DNA from 4 places in the Tardiphaga sp. OK245 genome. Region 2 is predicted to be linked to each of the others. Evidence: riboswitches for the same ligand, from Rfam matches in the RefSeq annotation. Region 2 holds a riboswitch; each other region holds the start of a gene.
What was found. Region 2 has a riboswitch for cobalamin ahead of metE (5-methyltetrahydropteroyltriglutamate--homocysteine S-methyltransferase). Riboswitches for the same ligand answer to the same signal wherever they lie in the genome.
Positions count from the first base shown of each region.

Region 1 (4,592 bases), on a different contig from region 2:
CTCCAGGCGGGGCGTTATGGTTCGGTGTGCACCGGGGCATTCGCGCTCGGCCATGCAGGCCTGCTCGACGGAAAGACGGTGACGACGCACTGGCAGAATGCGCCGCTATTGGCGGTGCGTTTCCCCAAAGCGCATGTGGAGTTCGATCGCATCTATAGTCGTGACGGCGCGCTGGTGACGTCGGCCGGCGTCACCGCAGGGATCGATCTCGGTCTCGCACTGGTCCAGGAAGATCATGGCGCGGACGTTGCGTTGGCTGTGGCCAAGCGTCTGGTCGTGGTGGCGCAGCGCCAGGGTGGCCAGTCGCAATTCAGTCCGTATCTGGTACCGCCGGCCGAGCCGGACTCGCCGATCGCGCGAGTCCATGCCCATGTGATGGCGCATCTGCGTGACGCACACAGCGTGGATGAACTGGCCGATGTGGCGGGCATGAGCGCGCGCACCTTCGCGCGGGTGTTCAAGCTCGAGACCAAAATGACGCCGGCAGATTTTGTGGAGGGCGCCCGGATCGACACGGCACGCAACCGCCTCGAAGGCAGCGATCTGCCGCTGAAGGTAGTGGCTTATGAATCCGGTTTCACCACCGCCGAACATATGCGTCAGGTCTTCGTGCGGCGGCTGGGTCTGACACCCAGCCAGTATCGGGCCAGCTTTCGCGCGGTCTGATTCTGCTCAGGCGAGTTGCAGCGAAGAAATCGGATCGCTCGCAGGAAAGCTGTCCATCAGCGCTTCGTTCAGCATCTCGTCGAGTCGGCGCCGGGCGATCTGCTCCGGTGTCTCGAACGCCGTGAGCGCGCCTGCGTGCTCCACGAAAGCGTTGAACTCGGTTCTCTCAGTGCTCGTTGCCAGGTTCCGCACGGCATCCTCCATCGATTGATGTGGCTCTTCTGCGCCTCACGGTCCTTTCGGACAACGAATCGCATCGTGCAGAAACCGCCAACGATCCCGCGGTTTCCGCCACACAAGCGGTTGTCCACTGAACCAACAGCCCTACCGAATTTGTTGCGTTCGGCGCCAATGCTCGCTTGACACTTCACCGCGGGTCACACCAAATGTAGATGTCACGGTCCGCCTGGTCGCAAGACTTGGTGGCTAAGAGGGAAGCCGGTAAAGACGCTGTTTTGCGTCATATTCCGGCGCTGCCCCCGCAACTGTAAGCAGTGAGTCTGTTTCGATTGAAGTCACTGATGCGCAAGCATCGGGAAGGCTGAAACAGACATTGACCTGCGAGCCAGGAGACCTGCCGCGACACCAGAACGTCCATGGGCGGGGTGTCCCAGCGGTCGCTTGCAGGCAATGCCGGCGGATCTCCGCCGTGTATTTTGCAGCGTCCTTTCGGCCCCAGCCCCCATTGCTTGATGCATCACACGGGGTCTTGCCGATGCCTACTTCCTCTTCCGCTTTGTCCAACGGACGCGATGCGGCTCATGCGCCGCTGATTCAACTGTCGCCGGAAACGCTCGCTGCGCCTGCGCGCGAACCCTCGATGCAGATCATCCGGCGCAACGGCACCGTATCTCCCTTCGACGGCAGCAAGATTTCCGTGGCCATGACCAAGGCCTTTCTGGCCGTCGAGGGCCACACGGCAGCGGCCTCGCGCCGCGTCCATGAGGCGGTGGAACAGCTGACCGGCGAAGTCGTGGCGGCGCTGACTCGCCGCGTCGGTGAAGGCCGCACCTTCCATATCGAGGACGTCCAGGATCAGGTCGAGCTGGCGCTGATGCGCAGCGAGCACCACAAGGTGGCGCGCGCCTATGTGCTGTACCGCGAGGAGCGCGCTCGCACCCGCGCGGAGGAACTGGCGGCGAAGCCGGCGCTCGTCTCCACCGCACCGGTGCTGCATGTCACGCTCGCCAACGGCACCCGCGCCCCGCTCGATTCGGCGCGTCTCGCGCTGATCGTCAACGAGGCCTGCGCCGGCCTTGACGGCGTCGATGCCGCCCCGGTGCTCGAGGAAACCCGACGCAATCTCTATGACGGCATCACGCTGGATGAGCTGGCACTGGCCGGCATCATGGCCGCGCGCACGCTGGTGGAGCAGGAGCCGGACTACACCTTTGTCAGCGCCCGCCTGCTGCTCGACAAACTGCGCACGGAAGTCCTTTCCTTCGTTCATGGCAGCCCGACCCACGCGTCGCAGGCCGACATGACCACGCGCTACGCCGAATATTTCGGCGCTTATATCAAGACCGGCATTGCGGCCGAGCTGCTCGATCCCGAACTCGCGCGCTTCGACCTGAAGCGAATCGCTGCCGCGCTGAAGCCGGAAGGGGACCTTCAGTTCCAGTTCCTGGGCCTGCAAACGCTCTATGACCGCTACTTCCTGCATGTGCAGGGCAATCGCATCGAACTGCCGCAGGCCTTCTTCATGCGCGTTGCCATGGGCCTCGCGCTGCGCGAGATCGACCGCGAAGCCCGCGCCATCGAATTCTACAACCTGCTGTCGTCGTTCGACTTCATGGCCTCGACGCCGACGCTGTTCAATTCCGGCACGCTGCGGCCGCAGCTGTCGTCCTGCTTCCTCACGACGGTGGCCGACGATCTCGACGGCATCTTCAAGTCGGTGAAGGACAACGCACTGCTGGCGAAATATTCCGGTGGTCTCGGCAATGACTGGACTCGCGTGCGCGGTCTCGGCGCGCATATCAAGGGCACCAATGGCGAGAGCCAGGGCGTTGTGCCGTTCCTGAAGGTTGCCAACGATACGGCCATCGCCGTCAACCAGGGCGGCAAGCGCAAGGGCGCGGTCTGCGCTTACTTGGAAACCTGGCACATCGACATCGAGGAGTTTCTCGATCTCCGCAAGAACACCGGCGACGATCGCCGCCGCACGCACGATATGAACACCGCCAACTGGGTGCCGGATCTGTTCATGCAGCGCGTCGAGGCCGATGGCGAATGGACGCTGTTCTCGCCGGACGAGACGCCCGAGTTGCACGACCTCTATGGCAAGCCGTTTGCCGAACGCTACGCGGCCTATGAGGAGAAGGCTGCGCGCGGCGAGATCCGCGTGTTCAAGAAAGTGCGCGCAACTGACTTGTGGCGCCGCATGCTGACCATGGTGTTCGAGACCGGCCATCCCTGGATCACCTTCAAGGATCCCTGCAACCTGCGCTCGCCGCAGCAGCATGCCGGCGTCATCCACTCGTCGAATCTCTGCACGGAAATCACGCTGAATACGTCGGACGACGAAGTCGCCGTCTGCAATCTCGGATCGGTCAACCTGCTCAATCATATCGGCAAGGATGGTCTCGACCACGCGCAGCTCAAGCGCACCGTGACCACGGCGATGCGGATGCTCGACAATGTCATCGACATCAATTTCTACACCATCCCGGAAGCGCGCCGCTCGAACCTCAAGCATCGTCCGGTGGGTCTGGGTCTGATGGGCTTTCAGGATGCACTGCAGGTGCAGGGTATCGCGATGGCGTCGAATGCGGCCGTGGCGTTTGCCGACACCAGCATGGAAGCGATTGCCTTCCATTCCATCTCGGCATCGGTGGATCTCGCCGCCGAGCGCGGCCGCTATCCGTCCTTTGAGGGATCGCTGTGGAGCCGCGGCATCCTGCCGATCGACTCCATCGAGATACTTGCGGAGGCACGCGGCGGCGTGCAGATGGATCGCTCGACCACGCTCGACTGGAACGGCCTGCGTGACCGCGTGAAGTCCACCGGCATGCGCAATTCCAACGTGATGGCGATTGCGCCGACAGCGACGATCTCCAATATTTGCGGCGTCGCGCAGTCGATCGAGCCGGCCTATCAGAACCTCTATGTCAAATCGAACATGTCAGGCGATTTCACGGTGGTGAACGCCTTCCTTGTGCGCGATCTGAAAAAGAGGGGCCTGTGGGACGAGGTGATGGTCTCCGACCTCAAATATTTCGATGGCAGCGTCGGATCGATCGACCGCGTACCTGACGATCTCAAGGCGCTGTATGCGACCTCGTTCGAGATCGACAGCGCGTGGCTGATCGAGGCGGCCTCGCGCCGGCAGAAATGGATCGATCAGGCGCAGTCGCTCAATCTCTATATCGCCAATCCCTCAGGCAAGAAGCTCGACCAGCTCTATCGCCTGGCCTGGACGCTGGGATTGAAGACGACCTACTACCTGCGCTCGCGCAGCGCGACGCATGTGGAGAAGTCGACGCTGAAGGGCACCGACGGGAAGCTCAATGCCGTGTCAGCAACAGTCGCTGCGGCGAAGACAGCAGGTGCGCCGATCCTCGTTCAGTCCTCCGTCACGGCGCCGGAGCTGAATGTCGCGATGGCATGCTCGATCGACAACCCCGAATGCGAGGCGTGTCAGTAAGGGTGCGCCAAACACACTGACCTCATCCTGAGGAGCGGCCTCTTGGCCGCGTCTCGAAGGATGGCCCCACGCTCATGGTTCGAGACGCCCGCTGAAGAAGCGGGCTCCTCACCATGAGGGCCGAACAAATACGCAAGGAACACCCCATGCTCGACTGGTCCGATACCTCATCCGCTCCCAAAGCCCCCGCCTTCATCCCGATCCCGCAATCTCCCACCGACGCCACCGGCCTTGGCACCATCGACCGCTCCGGCGGGCGCGTCTCGGTGGACGAGAAGCG
Region 1 covers NZ_FNWZ01000004.1:390,634-395,225, reverse strand. The annotation lists gene BLW80_RS20485 (GlxA family transcriptional regulator) at 1-666, shown strand, start outside; gene BLW80_RS20480 (hypothetical protein) at 673-870, opposite strand; cobalamin riboswitch at 1,048-1,262, shown strand; gene BLW80_RS20475 (ribonucleoside-diphosphate reductase subunit alpha) at 1,382-4,312, shown strand; gene BLW80_RS20470 (ribonucleotide-diphosphate reductase subunit beta) at 4,459-4,592, shown strand, end outside.
Region 1: it holds a riboswitch for cobalamin, as region 2 does, so the genes downstream of both, BLW80_RS20475 (ribonucleoside-diphosphate reductase subunit alpha) here and metE (5-methyltetrahydropteroyltriglutamate--homocysteine S-methyltransferase) in region 2, are expected to answer to the same signal.

Region 2 (4,592 bases):
GCCGCGATCCTGCAGGCCAATGGCTACAAGGGTCCGCGCGCGCTGTCGCCCGGCCAGTCGCTGATCATTCCGCGCCAGGGCGCCGCGGCAACTCCGGCCGTTGCTGCTGCTCCGAGCAAACCTGCCGTCGGCGCGTCGACCACGCATTTCGTCAATCGCGGCGATACGCTGATGAGCATCTCGCGCCGGAACAACGTGCCGGTGGCCGAACTCGCGCGCGCCAATGGTCTGGCGCCGACTGCCCAGTTGAAGCTCGGCTCCAAGATCACGGTACCCGGCGCGCGTACGGCCAATGCAGCTCCTGCAGCCGCGCCGCTCGCTGCGCCCGTCGCAGCCGTGACGGCTGCTCCGGCTGGCGCGGTCACGTCCGCTGCCGTGGCCCGTGTTGCTTCTGCCGAACCCGCACAGAAGGCCCGTCTCGCAAGTGCCACGACGACGCCTGAAGAAACCACGCCGGAATCGCCGACTAAAGCCGCTGACGCAACCGGCGCTTTGCCGACGTTCCGTTGGCCGGTGCGCGGCCGCGTGGTCACAGGCTATGGCGCCAAGACCAATGGCAAGTCCAACGACGGCATCAACGTCGCCGTGCCGGAAGGCACGCCGATCAAGGCTGCCGAAGATGGCGTCGTTGCCTATTCCGGCAACGAGCTGAAGGGTTACGGCAATCTGGTCCTCGTTCGTCACTCCAACGGCTACGTCACCGCATATGCCCATGCGAGTGAGCTGATGGTGAAGCGTGGCGAGACCATCAAGCGCGGTCAGGTGATCGGCAAGTCCGGCCAGTCCGGTGAGGTTACTTCGCCGCAGCTTCACTTCGAGATCCGCAAGGGCTCGTCGCCGGTCGATCCGCTGCAGTTCCTCAACGGGGCGTAAGCGCAATCCACGAAGTGTAGTTCGCATTTAAGCAAGCCCGGCCTCGTGCCGGGCTTGATGCGTTTGATCCCGGGGCTGCGGCCCACTCCAGCTCCGGAGTCTTCAGCGCGCTGCTGCGAGTGGGCAGCTTGCGCGCGCAAGCTCGGTTGACTGCCGCGCGATGTTGCCCATATGTGGACATGTCGTGGTTCTTCGGGAAGGTTTGCCCGAAGCTAAGAGGGAAGCCGGTGAGGCGTTAAGCCAAGGCCGGAGCTGCCCCCGCAACTGTAAGCGGTGAGCCGCTGTCCATTAAAGTCACTGAGACCTGCAAAGGTTTTGGGAAGGCCGGACAGCAGCATTGACCCGCGAGCCAGGAGACCTGCCTCGACAACATAAACGTCCTCGGGCGGGGTGTCCCGGTGGTGCGGTTGCGATTCCGCGACTGCCGTCGTGGAATCCAGACGTGTCACTTTGGCCTTTTGCCCCCAATCATTGGGGTTAAGCCATGTCTACTGTGTCAAAGTCTATCACTTCCAAATCTACTTCCTCACTGCGTGTTGCTACATTGGGTACGCCACGGATCGGTCCGCGGCGTGAACTCAAGATGGCGCTGGAAAGCTATTGGTCCGGTGCAATCGACGAGAACGCGCTGATCGATGTCGGCGTCGGGCTGCGTGCCGCAAATTGGGCGCGTCAGAAGTCGCTCGGGATCACGGTCATGCCGTCGAACGACTTCTCCTTCTACGATCAGGTGCTCGATACCAGCGTCATGGTCGGTGCCATTCCTGAGGTCTATGGTTGGAAGGGCGGAGACGTTTCCTTCGCAACCTACTTTGCCATGGCACGTGGATCACAAGGCGATGCGCATGACGAGGCCTGTACGCATGGGTCTCACGCGCATGATACGTCGCAAGGCGTACCAGCGCAGGAGATGACCAAGTGGTTTGATACTAACTACCATTTCATGGTCCCGGAGCTGACGCCGGATCAGACGTTCAGTCTCGCATCGCGCAAGCCGATCAAGGAGTACGAAGAGGCGAGATCGCTGGGCTATCAGACACGACCTGTGCTGGTTGGGCCTGTAACCTATCTGAAGCTGGCCAAGAGTGCGGATGCGTCATTCGATCCGGTGACGCTGCTCGACAGATTGCTGCCCGTCTATGTTGATGTGCTTGGGGAATTGGCCGACAGCGGCGCCGAGTGGGTGCAACTGGATGAGCCGTGTCTGGTGCTCGATCTCGACGCATCCGCTCGGCAGGCACTGCAGAAGACCTATGCGGCTTTTGCCGAAGCGGTTCCGCAACTCAGGATCATGCTGAACACCTATTTTGGTGAGCTGGGCGACAACCTCGATCTGGCCCTGTCGCTTCCCGTCGCCGGGCTTCATCTCGATCTGGTCCGCGCGCAGGACCAGTTCGATGAAGTCGCTGCGAAGGCGCGGAAGGACATGATCCTCTCGCTCGGCGTGATCGATGGACGTAATATATGGCGGTCCGATCTGTCCAGTCTGCTCGATGGGTTGGAACCCATGGTCGATCTGCTGGGGCGGGATCGCGTTGAGCTGGCGCCGTCCTGCTCACTGCTGCATGTGCCGATCGATCTCGGCCTTGAGACCGAGCTCGATCCGGACGTCAGAAGCTGGCTGGCCTTTTCAGTTCAGAAAATGGAGGAACTGGCGGCGCTCGGATCCGCCTTGGCTGGTAGTCGCGCGGATGTCGCCGCAAAGCTCGCTGCGTCGGATGCGGCGGCAGCCGCGCGGGTCGCATCGTCGAAGATCCACGATCTTGCTGTCACCAAACGCGTCGCTTCTGTTGATGCGACTATGCGTCGTCGCAGCAGCGATTTTGCCACGCGCGCGAGCGAGCAGCATCGGCGCTTCAAGCTGCCGGCATTTCCGACCACGACCATCGGCTCGTTTCCGCAGACCGCGGAAGTGAGAAACGCTCGCGGGGCCCATGTCAGGGGCACGCTCAGCGATGCCGCCTACAAGACGTTCCTGCAAAACCAAACGGCGAGGGCAGTGCGCTGGCAGGAGAATATCGGTCTCGACGTGCTGGTGCATGGCGAGTTCGAGCGCAACGACATGGTGCAGTATTTTGGCGAGCAACTTTCCGGCTTCGCCTTCACCAAGCATGGCTGGGTGCAGTCCTATGGCTCCCGCTATGTGCGGCCTCCTGTCTTGTTTGGAGACGTGTCCCGGCCGCATCCCATGACCGTGGAATGGTGGCACTATTCGCAGTCGCTCACCGAGAGGCCGATGAAGGCTATGCTGACAGGGCCTGTCACGATCCTGAACTGGTCGTTCGTGCGCGACGATATTCCCCGCGAAGTTGCCTGTCGGCAGATTGCGCTCGCGATCCGCGATGAGGTGGCAGATCTGGAGAAGGCTGGGGCCGGCATGATCCAGATCGACGAAGCGGCACTCCGTGAAGGGCTTCCGCTGCGCAAATCGGAATGGAAGTCCTATCTCGATTGGGCCGTGGAGAGCTTCCGCATCTGTTCGTCAGGCGTGCGGGATGACACGCAGATCCATACGCATATGTGCTACTCGGAGTTCAACGACATCATCGATGCGATCGGTGCCATGGATGCCGATGTGATCTCCATCGAAACGTCACGTTCGAAGATGGAACTGCTCGATGCGTTCAGGACCTACAAGTACCCGAACGAGATAGGTCCCGGGGTCTATGACATCCACTCGCCGCGGGTGCCTGAAACGCGCGATATGGTCGATCTGCTCAAGCTTGCACGGCAGCGGCTGGCGGACTCCCAGCTCTGGATCAATCCCGATTGCGGGCTGAAGACCCGCAAATGGGATGAGGTGCGGCCTGCGCTCGTCAACATGGTCGCGGCAGCACGCGAGTTGCGAAGCCTCGTCTAGGACAAATCGACTGCCGCTCCGTTGTCATGACGGGGCGGCATTTGCCTTTACTTTGTGGCCAGCTTCACGCCGAGACGGCCAGCGAGCTCCTGCACGAACTGCCAGGCCACGCGACCTGAGCGCGAGCCACGGGTGGTCGACCATTCCAATGCGTCTCGCTCCAGCTCGGCGGCGTCGGTCTTGAGGCCATAGTGGCTGCAATAGCCGCGCACCATGTCGAGATATTCGTCCTGGCTGCATTTGTGGAAGCCGAGCCAGAGGCCGAAACGATCCGACAGCGACACCTTCTCCTCGACGGCTTCGCCGGGATTGATCGCGGTCGAGCGTTCGTTCTCGATCATCTCGCGCGCCAGAAGATGGCGGCGGTTCGAGGTCGCATAGAGGATCACGTTGTCCGGCCGGCCTTCGATGCCGCCTTCCAATACGGCTTTCAGCGATTTGTAGGACGCATCGTTGCCGTCGAAAGAAAGATCATCGCAGAACACGATGAAATAGAAATCCGAGGCGCGGATCTGTTCCATCAGCGCCGGCAGGCTCTCGATGTCCTCGCGATGAATCTCGACCAGCTTGAGACGACCAGCGACGGACTTGCTGGCATTGACCAAGGCATGCGCGGCCTTGACCAGTGACGACTTGCCCATGCCGCGCGCGCCCCAAAGCAGCGCATTGTTGGCCGGCAGGCCGTTGGCGAAACGCCGGGTGTTCTCGATCAGGGTGTCGACCTGCTGGTTGATGCCCTGCAGCAGGCCGATATCGACCCTCGAGACCTTCGGCACCGGCGCAAGGCGGCCGTCGGGATGCCAGATAAAGGCTTCGGCGCTGCCCAGAGAATCAGCGTTGGACAACTTCGGCGCCGCGG
Region 2 covers NZ_FNWZ01000003.1:714,738-719,329, reverse strand. The annotation lists gene BLW80_RS15955 (M23 family metallopeptidase) at 1-873, shown strand, start outside; cobalamin riboswitch at 1,042-1,253, shown strand; gene metE (5-methyltetrahydropteroyltriglutamate--homocysteine S-methyltransferase) at 1,379-3,733, shown strand; gene BLW80_RS15945 (ATP-binding protein) at 3,781-4,592, opposite strand, start outside.

Region 3 (4,592 bases), on a different contig from region 2:
CGCAGGCGCTGCGCATCTCGCAGAAGGGCTGAGCGATGCAACTCACCGTCAACGGTCACGAGACCTATATCGCGAATGGCGGCCGCACGTTCGATCCTTCCCTGCCGGTGGTCGTGATGATCCACGGCGCCGGCTTCGATCACTCGACCTGGGCGCTGCATACGCGCTGGTTCGCGCATCATGGCTTCGCCGTGCTGGCGCCGGATCTGCCCGGCCATGGTCGCTCAAAGGGTGAAGCGCTCACGACCATCGCCGATCTCGCAGACTGGACCGCAGCATTGATCGAGGCTGCAGGCGCAAAGACTGCGCGACTGATCGGCCATTCCATGGGCTCGCTGATCGCGCTGGAGGCTGCAGCGCGGCATCCCGGTAAAGTCACGCGCCTCGATCTGATGGGCACGGCAGGAACGATGACCGTCGGCCCGGATCTGCTCAAGGACGCCGAAGCCAATCAGCATTCCGCCATCGACATGGTGTCGATCTGGGGGCTCGGCTTTCGCGCCGAACTCGGCGGCAGCCTCGCGCCGGGGTTGTGGATGCATAGCGGTGCACAGCGCGTGCTCGAAGCCACAAAGCCGGGCGTGTTGTTCGCCGATCTCAACGCCTGCAATACATACCAGAATGCGCTGACCGCTGCGGGCCAGCTTGAAATCCCGGTCACGCTCATCCTCGGCGAACGGGACATGATGACTCCTGCCAAGGCCGGCAAGACCCTGGCCGCCGCATTGAAAAACGCCCGCACGGTGATTCTGCCGGGTACGGGCCACATGATGATGGTCGAACGTCCCGACGACGTGCTCGCCGCGCTACAGCACGAGCAATAGAGTCTAGAAGTCTTCGATGACTGTTGCACCGCGCGGCGCGCTGTGCTTCCTGTCCGGTGTTATCGGTGCCTCCGCAAGGAGGTGAAACGGGAATGCGGTGCGGGGAAATGTCCCCTATGCCGCGGCTGCCCCCGCAACTGTAAGCGGCCATTCCAGGTCCACAAAGCCACTGAATTTGCATCGCAGATTCGGGAAGGCGGACCGGGAGACCACCGCGAGCCAGGAGACCGGCCGGTAACGAGTTTCACACTCGTTCGACGGTGGGTCGACGGAAGGGGTTATATGACTATCCGGAATTTGGCCGCAGGCACTGCGGCCGTTGTTGTTCTGTCCTGCTCTCATAGTGCTGCGCATGCGCAGTCCAGTGCCGAGCAGCTCTCCGAAATCGTGGTGACGGCGGACAGAGCACCCGAACAGCTCAATCGCACTGGCAGTTCGATCAGCGTCGTGTCGGGCGAGACCATTGCGACCAGCAATCCCGGCTCGCTGGTCGATGCGCTGCGCACTGTGCCAGGTCTCGACATCAGTGAAAACGGCGGCCCTGGCGGCACCGCGAATGTGCGCTTGCGCGGCGGCAACACCGGCCAGACGCTGGTGATGATCGACGGCATCCGCGTCAACGATCCCACCGCCGCATCGGGCGACTTCGAATTCGCCATGTTCACGCCTTCGGCGATGGAGCGCATCGAAGTCCTGAAGGGCCCGCAGAGCGCGCTCTATGGCTCAGACGCCATGGGCGGCGTGATCAATATCATTACCAAGAAGGGCTCGGGCCCTGCGCAAGTTAACGTGCGCACCGAAGCCGGCAGCTATGGCACTGTCATGACGCAGGGATCGCTGACCGGCACCAACGGTCCGTGGTCCTACGCTTTCACAGGTGGCGGTCAGCATTCGAACGGTTTCTCGCGTTACGGTTATCGTATCCCTGCCCTCGAAGCACGTTTTCCGAATCTCGAAAACGACAGCTTCGATCGCGTCGGCGGCTCGGCGCGCATCGGCTACGATGCAGGCGAAGGCATCCGGCTGGAATCCGGCATCGTCCATTCGTTCACGCGCGCAGCCTACGATGCGGCCAGCGGTACATATCCAGATACAGGATCGTCCACTGACCGCCTGCTGCAAACCGTCTACGGCCGCGTTGGGATCGACTCGTTCGGTGGGGTGTTGACGCACAACATAACTGTCTCGAATACCCATACCGAGCGCTCGTTCAACGAACTCAGCTATCCACTCAGTATGCGGCCGCCGCCGGGCGCGACCGCAAGGATCTTGGATTACTGGGGCAACAGTCTCGGCGCAGAATACCAAGCGACGCTGAAACTTGGCGCTTTCGGCTCCCTGATCTACGGTGCCAAGACCCAGAGCGAAACGGCACAGACTTTCACCACGGGCATCCTTCCGACACCGACTGCAATGACCTCCACATTGTCGAAACGGCAGGACACAAATTCGGTGTTCGCGTTGTGGTCAGTCCCGATAGGAGAGCGGCTTAACATCACCCTCGGCGGCCGTGTAGATGACGTCGTCGATGTCGCTCGCTTCGAGACGTGGCGCGCGACTGCCGCCTATAACATCACGGAGACCGGGACCAAATTTCACGCCAGCGCCGGAACAGGCGCCAAGGCACCAACGCTGTTCCAGCTCTATTCACAGGCCAACGGCACCCCATCGCTTTCCCCCGAAACGAACTTTGGCTACGATGCTGGTATCGATCAGAGCCTGTTCAACGGTCGCGTGGTAGTATCGGTCACAGGCTTCGCAACCGACTACAGCAATCTGATCAACTTTGTATCGTTTACACCTAGTGCATGCGCCGCTGACCAGAAGACGGGTTGCTATAACAACGTCGCACGCGCCGAAACCAGCGGTCTCGAAGTTGGCGCCAATGTGGACGTAATTCCCGGCCTGATGAAGTTCAACGCGGCCTACACCTATCTGCACGCACAAGATCTCGGCAATGATACAGTGCTGGCACGTCGTCCCAAGAACTTCGCCCGCTTCGCACTCACGATCACGCCCACCGACAAGTGGATGATCGAGCCGCGCGTCACGACCGTGTCGAAGCGCTTCAGCAGCGCCAATCAAGTCGGTCAGGTGGATGCCTATACCCGCGTCGATCTCTATACCGAGTACAAGATCGACGCCAACTGGAAGGTCTTCGCCCGCGGCGAGAACATCCTGAATGAGCACTATCAGGAAGTGCTGAACTTCGGCACCACGGGACCTGCGGCCTACGCAGGCTTCAACGCCACATGGTGACCGCAGCGCCAGCAGCACGCCGCCGGACGATCGCCACACTGGCGCTCGTCGGTCTCGTGACACTGCTGGCACTGGGCTCGCTCGGCACGGGACCTGTCAAACTCTCGCCGCTGACGGTGCTCGATGCACTGTTCGGCGGCGGCAGCGACGTGCAGCAGATCATCGTGCGCGAAATCCGCTTGCCGCGCGCGATCCTCGCACTGGCCATCGGCGCGATTCTCGGCCTGTCCGGTGCCGCGCTACAGGGCTTGCTGCGCAATCCCCTCGCCTCGCCGTCGCTGTTCGGCGCGCCGCAATCGGCGGCCTTCGGCGCGGTGCTGATGATCTCGCTCGGCTGGGCCGATGTTCGCTCATGGGCGCTGCCTGTTGCCGGCATCATGATGGCGTTCCTGTCGGTCTTCGTGCTGCTCGGCATCGCCGGTCGCAATGCGGGTCTGCTGTTGCTGATCCTCGCCGGTCTCGCGATCTCCAGTCTTGCGGGTGCCGCGACGGCGCTGGTGATGAACCTGTCGCCCAATCCTTTCGCCGCGCTCGAAATTGCATTCTGGCTGCTCGGTTCACTGGAAGACCGCAGCTTCCGTCACGTCACGTTGGCGCTACCATTCATTGTCGCCGGCGCAATCATTTTGATGAGCCAGCGCTCGGCCTTTCGTGCATTGAGCCTCGGCGAAGAGACCGCACAGAGCCTCGGTGTCCATGTGAGCCGCCTGCGCCTGCTGGTGATCCTTGGCGTCGCACTCGGCGTTGGCGGCGCCGTCGCAGTCACCGGCACTATCGGCTTCATCGGCCTCATCGCACCGCATCTGATGCGCCCGATCATCGGTCACGATCCCGCACGATTGCTGATTCCGAGCGCCCTGACCGGCTCGGCGCTGTTGCTGGCCGCGGATATCGCCGTGCGCATCATCCCGTCGACCACAGACATCAAGGTCGGCGTCCTGACATCGATCATCGGCGTGCCGTTCTTTCTCTATCTCATCATGCGCGAGCGGCGCGCACTAGGCGGAGGCGTGGCGTGAGCGATCAGGCGCTGCTGACCGCGAGCAATCTGAGCGTCACGCTCTCCGGGCGCGAGGTACTGCACGATGTCTCGCTCTCGCTACACCGACAGCACCTCGTCGCTTTGGTTGGCCCGAACGGCGCCGGCAAGACAACGCTGCTGCGCGCATTGGCAGGCTTGCAATCGTCCACCGGCGCGATCCATGTCGCCGGCGACACATTGGCGTCCTTGTCGCTCCGCGAGCGCGCAAAGCGCTTCGGTTATCTGCCGCAAGGCCATGTCGTGCATTGGCCGCTCGACGTGAAGGACGTCGTCGCCCTCGGCCGCTATCCGCATGGCGCGACCGATCCGGCGCGGCTGACATCGTCGGACAAGGCTGCGGTCGAACGCGCGATGCGGGCCACCGACATCGTCGCCTTTGCCGATCGCCGCGTGACTGAGCTTTCGGGTGGCGAGCGCAGCCGCGTCGCATTGGCCCGCGTCCTCGCTGTCGAGGCCCCGATCGTGCT
Region 3 covers NZ_FNWZ01000001.1:564,919-569,510, forward strand. The annotation lists gene BLW80_RS02555 (O-acetylhomoserine aminocarboxypropyltransferase) at 1-32, shown strand, start outside; gene BLW80_RS02560 (alpha/beta fold hydrolase) at 36-824, shown strand; cobalamin riboswitch at 871-1,074, shown strand; gene BLW80_RS02565 (TonB-dependent receptor plug domain-containing protein) at 1,107-3,083, shown strand; gene BLW80_RS02570 (FecCD family ABC transporter permease) at 3,077-4,102, shown strand; gene BLW80_RS02575 (ABC transporter ATP-binding protein) at 4,099-4,592, shown strand, end outside.
Region 3: it holds a riboswitch for cobalamin, as region 2 does, so the genes downstream of both, BLW80_RS02565 (TonB-dependent receptor plug domain-containing protein) here and metE (5-methyltetrahydropteroyltriglutamate--homocysteine S-methyltransferase) in region 2, are expected to answer to the same signal.

Region 4 (4,592 bases), on a different contig from region 2:
CGTCCAGCAGATTGTATTTGTGCGCGGCGCGGAATTCATCAAGCGTCTCGGCGACCTTCGCCTTCTCCGGCACCGTGATGGTGTTCTTCCAGATCGTGCCATCCGGCAATTTCGTTTCAGGCAGGATCGGGCCGTCGGCATAGATCGTGTCGCCGGAATGGATCAGGAAATCCGGATTGTGCTTGCGCATGGTGGCATAGGTGACCATGCCGCCATCCTCGGCATTGATGCCCCAGCCTTGGCCTGCGACATCGCCGCCCCAGACAAAGGACACATCGCGGCGATCCGCCGGCGCGGTGCGGAAGCGGCCGATCACGGGCTCGCCGACGATGTCGGTATGCGAGAGATCGCGGAATTTGACACGGTAGAAGATGTCCTGCCCGGCTGGCAGGTTATCGAGCAGCAACTTCGCCGTGAAATCGCTCTCGGGCAGCGCCGTGATAACCGGCAACATGCGCGCATTGCTGAAGGATTCGGTAGTGGCGACCTCCACCATCATCTGCGCCGGCCGATCCGCGCGCGACCAGATCATGCCGCTGCTCGTCCCGACATCGCCGGACTGCACGCCATGCGACACGAGCGGACGATCCGCCGCACGGCTGAGGTAAGGCATCGCCAGGAAGCTTGCGCCTGCTGCGGCTGAGTGCGCGAGGAAGCGACGACGGGAAATATGTAGCGCCATGGCGAACTCCTGATCCTGGCTCTGGCACCAGTGGCTCTAGGCAGATCGCTTGACGCTGCGATGACAAGTGATGCGCAATATCAACACCCGCCAAAGCAAGCTGCGAATGACTGGCAGCTTGATTGACACATTTGGAAATTTCACCTTAACGTGAACGCGACGGTTCCCTTCGGGGATCAAAAGGGAATGCGGTGAGGGGGATCCCCCGATTCCGCGGCTGCCCCCGCAACTGTAAGCGGCGAGCCTGCGCCAAGAGCCACTGGGTGTTCACCTGGGAAGGCGGCGACAGGCACTGACCCGCGAGCCAGGAGACCTGCCGCCAGTCGTGGTCACACGCGAGCACATTGGGCGGGGTGTCCTGGTGGAAGTCACACTGCCTGTTTGAAAGCGGCGGGGCGACTTGGTTTGCGGTGACGTGCCACGTAACCGCGAGTCCTGTTCATGACCTCCGTTTCTCCCGTCGCATTGAAGCGACATACTCCCTTTCTTTATTCTGTTGCTCTCTCCTGCTTTTTGTGTCCGAGCGAAAGCTGGTCGCAAACCTCACAGTCGAGCCAGACGCTCGATCCTGTTGTTGTTCAGCCGTCAGCGACGCCTCAGCGCGCACGCCGCGCCACGAACGGCAATGCATCGCGCGCTGCGCGCTCGCGGCAGCAGCGCAATGTCGCCGCCAATACCGGCGCACCGGTCGCCACGCCGACAGGCGCTGTCTTCGCAGCGCCGACGCTCAACCTCACAGGCACTACATCCACCGGCAGCCGCCTCGGCCTCACGCGCCTGCAGACGCCGGCCAGCGTCGAGGTCATCTCGGCGGAAACCATGGCCGAGCGCGGCCAACAGAACGTCGTCGATGCCGTCACGCAGAATGCCACCGGCATCACCGCCATCGGAGATCCCGGCAATGGCGGCGTCGCCTACAGCACCCGCGGCTTCTCCGGCACGGATTCGGTGAAGATACTGCTCGATGGCACGCGGCTCTATGTCGGCGCGGGCACCGTGAACTTTCCGTTCGACACCTGGTCCACCGAGCGTATCGAGGTGCTGCGCGGTCCGGCCTCCGTGATGTTCGGCGAAGGCGCGGTCGGCGGCGCGATCAACATCATCTCGAAGATGCCATCATGGATTCCGCGCAATCAGGCCGAGATATCGCTCGACAGCAACATGGAACGCCGCATCGCCGTGGACAGCGGCGGCCCGATCAACAAGGACGTCGCCTATCGCATCACCGCCACCGGCAACATGTCGGACGGCTGGGTCGACCGCGGCAACAGCTCGAACATAGCGCTGCATGCTGCCGTGCAGGTCAAGCAGACCGAAGACGTGGTCTGGACGATCTCGACCGACTACGGCGATCGCCAGCCGATGCGCTATTTCGGCACGCCGTTGATCAACGGCCAGTTCGATCCGGCGCTGCGCTTCAAGAACTACAATGTAGGCGACAGCACCATCCGCTGGCAGGATAGCTGGAATCAGGTGAAGACCGAGTGGCAAGTGGCCGACGGCATCTCGATCCGCAACACGTTGTACTATCTGTACAGCAAGCGGCACTGGAAAGAGCTCGAAAATTATGCGTTCAATCCGGCCACCGGCCTGATCGATCGCAGCACCTATCTGGAAATCTTCCACGACCAGCAACAGATCGGCGACCGCTTCGACGCCACGTTCAAGGGCCATGTACTCGGGATGGCCAACGAATTCGTCGCTGGCTTCGACGTCAACCGCATCGACTTCAAGCGCTCGACCAACTCGCCCTATGGTGGATCGTCGTCGGTCGACGCCATCAATTTCAATCCTGGCCTGTACTTCAGTCCCGATCCGCTTACGTCGGACTTCTCCAGCGTGACCAACCAGTACGCGGTGTTCGCCGAGAACCGGTTGTCGGTCACCGAGCAACTGTCCTTGATCGCCGGCGTTCGCCAGGACCAACCGACCGTCGAGCGGACCGACGTTCGCAATGCCGCCAACAGCTACAGCCGGGACTATTCTTCGACCAGTTGGCGCGCCGGTGTGGTCTACACACCGATCAAGGATCTGGCCTTTTACGGCCAGTATTCGGTCGCAGCCGATCCTGTGGGCGGCCTAATCACGGCGAGCAACGCCAACGCCAAATTCGATCTGGCCACCGGCAAACAGGTGGAGATCGGCGTCAAGCAGTCGTTCTGGGGCGGCCGTGGCGAGTGGACGCTGGCGGGCTATCAGATCGTCAAGAACAACCTGCTGACGCCGGACCGAACCGACCCGACACTGACACGGGTCGTGCAGGTGGGCCAGCAGTCTTCGCGTGGCATCGAAGCCTCGATCGGCGTCTCGCTCGATTATGGCTGGCGCGTCGACGCCAACACCGCGTTCGTGCGCGCGAAATATGACGATTTCATCCAGAACGTGGGTGGCATCGCTGTGAACTACGCCGGCAATGTGCCGTTCAACGTGCCGCAGAACGTCACCAACGTCTGGGCAACCTGGGCCTTTGCGGCGAACTGGTCGGCCAATGCCGGCTTCCAGATCGTCGGCAAAACGTATGCAGACAATGCAAACACGCTGGAGATGCCGAGCTACACACTGGTCAATGCGGGCCTGCAGTGGAAGCCGGACGTCAACACCACGGTGTCACTGCGCGTCTACAACCTGTTCGACAAGATCTATGCGACGTCGAGCTACAGCGACAATCAGTGGATGCTCGGCATGCCGCGCACGGCTCAGCTCGCCGTCAATGTGAAGTTCTGAGCTTGTCGCGCAAGCTGACACGCACACTCCGGCGGTGGCTGTATATCGGCCACCGCTGGATCGGTATCGTCACCTGTCTCTTCTTCGCGATGTGGTTCATCTCGGGCGTGGTGATGATGTATGTCGCGTTTCCCGGCCTCTCCGACAAGGAGCGACTGGCAGCATTGCCCGACATCGTCTGGGAGAAAGTGGCGCTCTCTCCCGACGAGGCGATGAAGGCTGCCGGTGCCACGCGCTATCCGCGCGAATTGCGATTGAACATGGTTGCCGACGAGCCGGTGTATCGGTTGACCGGCTGGGACGGCAAACGACAGGCGATCTCCGCCGTCGATGGCCGTACCATCACCGAGGTCAACGAACAGCAGGCACTTGCCGTTGCCGGGCATCATCCCGCCAGCAAGTCGCCTCAGCTCGACGAGATCGTCGATCGCGATCAATGGAGTGTCACCGCACGCTACGATCCGCTACGCCCATTTTATCTGATCACCCTCGGCGACGACGCCGGCACAAAACTCTACGTCTCCTCGCGCTCCGGCGAGATCGCGCTCGATACCAACCGCACCGAACGCGTCTGGAACTGGCTCGGCTCGATCCCGCACTGGATCTATCCGACCTTGCTGCGCAAGGACGGTCCGCTGTGGCGGCTCGTCGTATTGTGGATCTCCGGCATCTGCCTGATCGTTGGCGTCACCGGAATCTGGATCGGCATTCTGCGCGTGCGCCTTAAGCGGCGTTATGCGAGCGGTAATATCACGCCCTATCGCGGCTGGATGGCGTGGCATCACGTCACCGGACTGATCGCCGGGCTGTTCGTGCTGACCTGGATGTTCTCGGGCTGGCTATCGCTCGATCCCGGCCGCGTTTTTGCCGACCGCAATACGCCACGTGAGGTATTGCAGCGCTATGCCGGTCACGACGCGCCTGATATCGCTGCGGCCATTCGCGCACCGGCGGACAAGGCCGCGGTCGAAGCGCGCTTCGTATGGATCGACGGCATGCCGCTGATGATCGTCGCGAAGCGCGACGGCACAAGGACGGTGATCGATCCGACAAGCGGCGAAATTGCAAGATTGCCGCAAGACCGGCTCTGGAATGCCGCGGCAAAGCTGCTTCCGGATTCGCGGATCGAAAACCGGCCAAGCCTCAGAGAATACGACGCTTATTGGTACGCGCATCACAATGACCG
Region 4 covers NZ_FNWZ01000002.1:935,475-940,066, reverse strand. The annotation lists gene BLW80_RS11155 (alkaline phosphatase D family protein) at 1-682, opposite strand, end outside; cobalamin riboswitch at 828-1,017, shown strand; gene BLW80_RS11150 (TonB-dependent receptor) at 1,124-3,406, shown strand; gene BLW80_RS11145 (PepSY-associated transmembrane domain-containing protein) at 3,409-4,592, shown strand, end outside.
Region 4: it holds a riboswitch for cobalamin, as region 2 does, so the genes downstream of both, BLW80_RS11150 (TonB-dependent receptor) here and metE (5-methyltetrahydropteroyltriglutamate--homocysteine S-methyltransferase) in region 2, are expected to answer to the same signal.